2 regions of the Cytobacillus sp. FSL M8-0252 genome follow, and region 2 is predicted to be linked to the other one. Evidence: a T-box and tRNA genes for the amino acid it is inferred to sense, from the RefSeq annotation. Region 2 holds a T-box; the other holds one or more tRNA genes.

Region 1 (3,387 bases), 1.9 Mb from region 2:
ACAGGTCTCTGCGAAGCCGCAAGGCGAAGTATAGGGGCTGACGCCTGCCCGGTGCTGGAAGGTTAAGAGGAGAGGTTAGCTCACGCGAAGCTTTGAATCGAAGCCCCAGTAAACGGCGGCCGTAACTATAACGGTCCTAAGGTAGCGAAATTCCTTGTCGGGTAAGTTCCGACCCGCACGAAAGGCGTAACGATCTGGGCACTGTCTCAACGAGAGACTCGGTGAAATTATAGTACCTGTGAAGATGCAGGTTACCCGCGACAGGACGGAAAGACCCCGTGGAGCTTTACTGTAGCCTGATATTGAATTTTGGTACAGCTTGTACAGGATAGGTAGGAGCCTTAGAAGCCGGAGCGCTAGCTTCGGTGGAGGCGTCGGTGGGATACTACCCTGGCTGTATTGAAATTCTAACCCACATCCCTTATCGGGATGGGAGACAGTGTCAGGTGGGCAGTTTGACTGGGGCGGTCGCCTCCTAAAGAGTAACGGAGGCGCCCAAAGGTTCCCTCAGAATGGTTGGAAATCATTCGTAGAGTGTAAAGGCACAAGGGAGCTTGACTGCGAGACCTACAAGTCGAGCAGGGACGAAAGTCGGGCTTAGTGATCCGGTGGTTCCGCATGGAAGGGCCATCGCTCAACGGATAAAAGCTACCCCGGGGATAACAGGCTTATCTCCCCCAAGAGTCCACATCGACGGGGAGGTTTGGCACCTCGATGTCGGCTCATCGCATCCTGGGGCTGTAGTCGGTCCCAAGGGTTGGGCTGTTCGCCCATTAAAGCGGTACGCGAGCTGGGTTCAGAACGTCGTGAGACAGTTCGGTCCCTATCCGTCGTGGGCGCAGGAAATTTGAGAGGAGCTGTCCTTAGTACGAGAGGACCGGGATGGACGCACCGCTGGTGTACCAGTTGTCTTGCCAAAGGCATCGCTGGGTAGCTATGTGCGGAAGGGATAAGTGCTGAAAGCATCTAAGCATGAAGCCCCCCTCGAGATGAGATTTCCCATAGCGCAAGCTAGTAAGATCCCTGAAAGATGATCAGGTTGATAGGTTAGAGGTGGAAGTGTGGCGACACATGCAGCTGACTAATACTAATCGATCGAGGACTTAACCAAAAACGAAAAGCGAAAGCGCCTACCTAGGCGCTGTAGCTGGACAATACGAAATGCGGGCGGCTTCAAGCCGCCGCAGCTAGACAGCACTACGTAAGTAGTCGCGTCAGCACGCATTCAGGCGATTACTCAAAACAATCTTCTTCAACATTACCTAGTTTTCAGAGAATGATTTAAAATTTCTCTTGAAAATTTTATTAAAGACGTTATAATAATATATGTCTTTAAAAAGTCCGGTGGCGATAGCGAGAAGGTCACACCCGTTCCCATACCGAACACGGAAGTTAAGCTTCTAAAGCGCCGATGGTAGTTAGGGGCTGTCCCCTTGTGAGAGTAGGAAGTTGCCGGGCATACATACTATTAAATTATTCCGCAGTAGCTCAGTGGTAGAGCATTCGGCTGTTAACCGAACGGTCGTAGGTTCGAATCCTACCTGCGGAGCCAATGGAGAGCTGTCCGAGCTGGCCGAAGGAGCACGATTGGAAATCGTGTAGGCGGTTTATAGCCGTCTCAAGGGTTCAAATCCCTTGCTCTCCGCCATTAAACATATAAATTGGCCCCTTGGTCAAGCGGTTAAGACACCGCCCTTTCACGGCGGTAACACGGGTTCGAATCCCGTAGGGGTCACCATTTTGGAGGATTAGCTCAGCTGGGAGAGCATCTGCCTTACAAGCAGAGGGTCGGCGGTTCGATCCCGTCATCCTCCACCATTCATATTATCGCGGGGTGGAGCAGTCCGGTAGCTCGTCGGGCTCATAACCCGAAGGTCGCAGGTTCAAATCCTGCCCCCGCAATTTGGTCCGGTAGTTCAGTTGGTTAGAATGCCTGCCTGTCACGCAGGAGGTCGCGGGTTCGAGTCCCGTCCGGACCGCCACTACATAAATTCACACAAATTAATTTAAAACATATTGTAAAACGTATAAGTTTTGGCTCAGTAGCTCAGTCGGTAGAGCAAAGGACTGAAAATCCTTGTGTCGGCGGTTCGATTCCGTCCTGAGCCACCATTTGCCGGCCTAGCTCAATTGGTAGAGCAACTGACTTGTAATCAGTAGGTTGGGGGTTCAAGTCCTCTGGCCGGCATTGTTTTTTATGGAGGGGTAGCGAAGTGGCTAAACGCGGCGGACTGTAAATCCGCTCCTTCGGGTTCGGCAGTTCGAATCTGCCCCCCTCCACCATCTAGGGGTATAGTTTAATGGTAAAACGAAGGTCTCCAAAACCTTTGATGTGGGTTCGATTCCTACTACCCCTGCCAATTATGGCGGTTGTGGCGAAGTGGTTAACGCATCGGATTGTGGTTCCGACATTCGTGGGTTCGATTCCCATCAGCCGCCCCATTATTTTAAATTCACATTTTTTGCTTTCATGCATAGAATATACAAATGGGCTATAGCCAAGTGGTAAGGCAACGGATTTTGATTCCGTCATTCGCAGGTTCGAACCCTGCTAGCCCAGCCAGATCTGCGGAAGTAGTTCAGTGGTAGAACATCACCTTGCCAAGGTGAGGGTCGCGGGTTCGAATCCCGTCTTCCGCTCCAAGTAGTTATTTATATTGATGGCGGCATAGCCAAGTGGTAAGGCAGAGGTCTGCAAAACCTTCACCACCGGTTCAAATCCGGTTGCCGCCTCCAATACATATTCACTCATTTTTATACACCTCATGCCGGGGTGGCGGAACTGGCAGACGCACAGGACTTAAAATCCTGCGGTAGGTGACTACCGTACCGGTTCGATTCCGGTCCTCGGCACCATAATTAAATAAAAGAATATTTGCCGGTGTGGCGGAATTGGCAGACGCGCACGACTCAAAATCGTGTTCCATCACGGAGTGTCGGTTCGACCCCGACCACCGGTATTTGCGGGTGTAGTTTAGTGGTAAAACCTCAGCCTTCCAAGCTGATGATGAGGGTTCGATTCCCTTCACCCGCTTATATGGAAGTTAAGGACTGTAGACAATCTCTATTTATTAGCAGATTGTCTACAGTTTTTTTTAGTTGAAGTGATTAGTTTTGTTGTTTTTTACTAACCTTAACGAAGTGCATAATGAGTGAAGAGAATGGATGAAAGGCTTCAGTAACGAGAAATGCATTCTCCTTAAAAAATATATGCAGAATACAGGTTGGTTAACAAGAAATATGTTGGAAATGAAAACTTTTCGGATTGATGGTTGACAGGATAGCTTTTATTAGATAAAATTTTCTTTGAAGTTGATAATCATTATCAATGACATGATGATGATCTAAAATGTTCGGATGGAGTGAATGACCTTGTCTAGATTATTT
Region 2 (3,387 bases):
TTCTCAATTACATCCATTGGATCAACGCCATTACCTAGTGACTTACTCATCTTACGACCTTCCGCATCGCGAACCAATCCATGAATAAGTACATCTTTAAATGGACGACCACCAGTAAATTCAATACCTTGGAAAATCATTCTAGATACCCAGAAGAAAATGATATCATAGCCGGTTACTAACGCATCAGTCGGATAATAGCGTTTAAAATCAGCACTTTCTTCATTCGGCCAACCTAATGTGGAGAATGGCCATAACGCGGATGAAAACCATGTATCAAGCACATCTTCATCTTGTTTCCAGTTCTCACTATCACTCGGTGCTTCTGTTCCTACATATACTTCACCTGTTTCCTTATGATACCAAGCTGGGATGCGATGACCCCACCATAGTTGACGAGAAATACACCAATCACGAATATTTTCCATCCAGCGTAAATACGTATTTTCAAAACGATCTGGAACGAAGTTGACTTTATCTTCACCCTTTTGCAAATCAACCGACGCATCCGCAAGTGGTTGCATTTTTACAAACCATTGTGTAGATAAATAAGGTTCTACAACCGCCCCACTACGTTCTGAATGACCCACAGAATGAAGATGCTCTTCAATTTCAAAAAGAATACCTTCTTCTTGCAAATCTTTAACGATTTGTTTACGGCATTCAAAACGATCTAACCCTTGATATTTGCCAGCATTCTCATTCATTGACCCGTCTTCATTCATTACTAGAATTCTTGTTAAGTTATGACGATTACCAATTTCAAAGTCATTCGGGTCATGAGCTGGTGTAATTTTCACTGCTCCTGAACCAAATTCCATGTCAACATAATCATCTGCAACAATCGGAATTTCTCTTCCAGTAATAGGCAGTTTCACCGTTTTACCGATCAAATGTTGATAACGCTCATCTTTAGGGTGAACGGCAACCGCTGTATCACCTAACATCGTTTCAGGTCTTGTTGTCGCAATTTCAATATGGCCGCTACCATCTGTTAATGGATAGCGCATATGATAGAACGCACCTTGCACATCTTTATGGATAACTTCTATATCAGATAAAGCTGTTTTAGTAGAAGGGTCCCAGTTAATAATATACTCGCCTCTATAAATCAAGCCTTTATTATATAAAGCAACGAAGACTTCTTGTACAGCATCTGATAACCCTTCATCTAATGTAAAGCGTTCACGGTTATAATCTAGACCGAGACCAAGCTTAGACCATTGTTGTCTAATATGTCCTTTATATTCATTCGTCCATTTCCACGTTTCTTCTACAAACGCTTCTCGACCTAAATCATAACGGCTTTTTCCTTCTTCACGAAGTTTTTGCTCAACCTTTGCTTGAGTAGCAATACCTGCATGGTCCATACCAGGTAACCACAGAACATCATAGCCTTGCATGCGCTTCATTCTCGTCAAAATATCTTGAAGCGTTGTATCCCATGCATGACCAAGATGCAATCTTCCCGTTACATTTGGTGGCGGTATCACAATAGTATAAGGTTTTTTCTCCGGATCATCTTTTGCCTCAAAATATTTTCCTTTTAACCACCAATCATAACGACCTTGTTCAATAGACTGAGGGTCATATTTTGTTGGCATCGTGATATTATTCTCTTCCATCGCCTATTCATCCTTTCTCACATTCGCTTATCGTTAACAATCAAACAAAAGCAAAATAAAAAACTCCACTCGTCACAAAAAGGACGAATGGAGTTGCTTCCGCGGTACCACCTTTTTTTCAATTACCATAAACTTTAGTAATTGACTCTCGAATGGATAACGGCGTTCCCGTCTTTCGCTAATAATAGAACCTACGTTCACGAAAGAAGCTCCAGGGCGACCTTCCAATGGGTTCGCTTAGAAAATCTCACAGCAATTGATTTTCCTCTCTTAAAGCAAAGCGCCAATGTACTCTTCCCTATCAAAGCTTTTCATTTGTTTGAATATAAAGTAATACTACCTAAAAACAGTCACTATAGTCAATAAGGATGACCAATTTTTTTTATTATATACATGATAATGAAAAAAGGGAACAAACCTGTAAAAAAATTGCTCCTATTTTGAGCCTGCCTATGTATGAGGCAATTATGCGCGGGATGAGGATGCAAGAGAAATCCACAACCTAAATGTAAACTTTCGAGGAGAGGTAGAAAGGTATACTCTAAGATATAGACCTTGCTTTTACAGAGGGCGTTTAATTTTCATTTGGATTCTCTTAAAATGAATATAGGAGCCCAGTTTTTATCCATTTTGGGCTCCTTCTTGTTCTGCATTCGCTTTCTCAGCTGCTTCTTGTGCTTGTTTTTTCTGACGCTCAATTTCATCAATTCTCATGGCCACATATTCCGTATTTTTTAATAACCAAAATTGCCTTTGTATATGCTCTACATGCTTTCTTTCATTCTTTTTTGACTTACCATTATGATATTTTTCTGCTGCGCGAATGACAGGCCCTGGATGAGCAAAATAACTTTGAAATAACAGCATTTCATCTTCTCTAAACGGATAATGCTTAAAATAAGTGTAAATCCAATCGACAGCATCGTCGGCACGCTTTGGAAAGGTTTTTAAAGACCTTGATAAGAACGGAAGAAGATCATGCAAAGGTGAACTTCTCTTTGCTTCTTCAAAATTCAAAAAATAGCCATATCCGCGCTCATCATACAAGAAATGTTCGGTAGAAATTTTTCCATGTATAACAGCTGTACGAACTTTTTCCTCTTCCTTCGTTTTTTCGTACCAATCCTTTAACTTCTTGGTTGAGAAAGTTAACGCTTGAGCGATATCATTATAATATTGTGTAAACATCAATTCATAAGGAGATAAATATTCCCTAGATTCACATGTTTCAATAAAACCATCCAAAAATTCACTCTGCTTTTCCCATTCTAGTAACGTATTTTCATAATGCTCTTCACGTTCTTCCTTAGAAACTTCCACTTCTTTCGTACTTAAGACATGCAAGCGAGCAAGTTCTCTAAACATTTGTTGATGCCGTTCAAATTGATCTTCTTTAATCTCATTAGGTAGCCAAGGCATTAAATAATACAGCTTTTGGTTGTGTAAAACGGCATACCTACCATCAACCGTCGGATAAATCGGGACGATCCGGTTGTACCCCATTTGGTATAATTGTTGAATATAACGTATGAAGTCCGCACCATGATTTGCTTTTATTTTTTTCAAAGAAAAAACACCTTTGCTAGAGTAAACTTTTTGAACGCTACCAAAACTTTCGATGAAATTAGGCTCAAGTGCATAGTGTTTTAAGATTGGACCATATTTTTTTAATCTATTTTCCTTTGCCACTTAGACCACTCTCTTTCCTCGCTTACCTAAACTGTGTAAGTAAACAAGTGACACTGATAAAAATGCGAGCAGA

What was found. A T-box is a leader RNA that pairs with one kind of tRNA and senses whether it is charged. The one in region 2 lies ahead of MKX83_RS17165 (valine--tRNA ligase), so its partner is inferred to be a tRNA-Val.
Region 1: it has a tRNA-Val gene. The T-box ahead of MKX83_RS17165 (valine--tRNA ligase) is inferred to sense a tRNA for this amino acid. The anticodon was not compared.

Annotation. Positions count from the first base shown of each region.
Region 1 is NZ_JBBOWZ010000001.1:1,544,218-1,547,604, forward strand. It holds rRNA gene MKX83_RS07945 (23S ribosomal RNA) at 1-1,111, shown strand, start outside; rRNA gene rrf (5S ribosomal RNA) at 1,341-1,458, shown strand; tRNA gene MKX83_RS07955 (tRNA-Asn) at 1,478-1,552, shown strand; tRNA gene MKX83_RS07960 (tRNA-Ser) at 1,555-1,648, shown strand; tRNA gene MKX83_RS07965 (tRNA-Glu) at 1,664-1,738, shown strand; tRNA gene MKX83_RS07970 (tRNA-Val) at 1,743-1,818, shown strand; tRNA gene MKX83_RS07975 (tRNA-Met) at 1,829-1,902, shown strand; tRNA gene MKX83_RS07980 (tRNA-Asp) at 1,906-1,982, shown strand; tRNA gene MKX83_RS07985 (tRNA-Phe) at 2,037-2,112, shown strand; tRNA gene MKX83_RS07990 (tRNA-Thr) at 2,116-2,188, shown strand; tRNA gene MKX83_RS07995 (tRNA-Tyr) at 2,200-2,283, shown strand; tRNA gene MKX83_RS08000 (tRNA-Trp) at 2,287-2,360, shown strand; tRNA gene MKX83_RS08005 (tRNA-His) at 2,367-2,442, shown strand; tRNA gene MKX83_RS08010 (tRNA-Gln) at 2,489-2,563, shown strand; tRNA gene MKX83_RS08015 (tRNA-Gly) at 2,569-2,643, shown strand; tRNA gene MKX83_RS08020 (tRNA-Cys) at 2,663-2,736, shown strand; tRNA gene MKX83_RS08025 (tRNA-Leu) at 2,768-2,856, shown strand; tRNA gene MKX83_RS08030 (tRNA-Leu) at 2,878-2,960, shown strand; tRNA gene MKX83_RS08035 (tRNA-Gly) at 2,964-3,034, shown strand; gene MKX83_RS08040 (ABC transporter ATP-binding protein) at 3,373-3,387, shown strand, end outside.
Region 2 is NZ_JBBOWZ010000001.1:3,407,279-3,410,665, forward strand. It holds gene MKX83_RS17165 (valine--tRNA ligase) at 1-1,625, opposite strand, end outside; T-box leader at 1,702-1,939, opposite strand; gene ysxE (spore coat protein YsxE) at 2,247-3,314, opposite strand.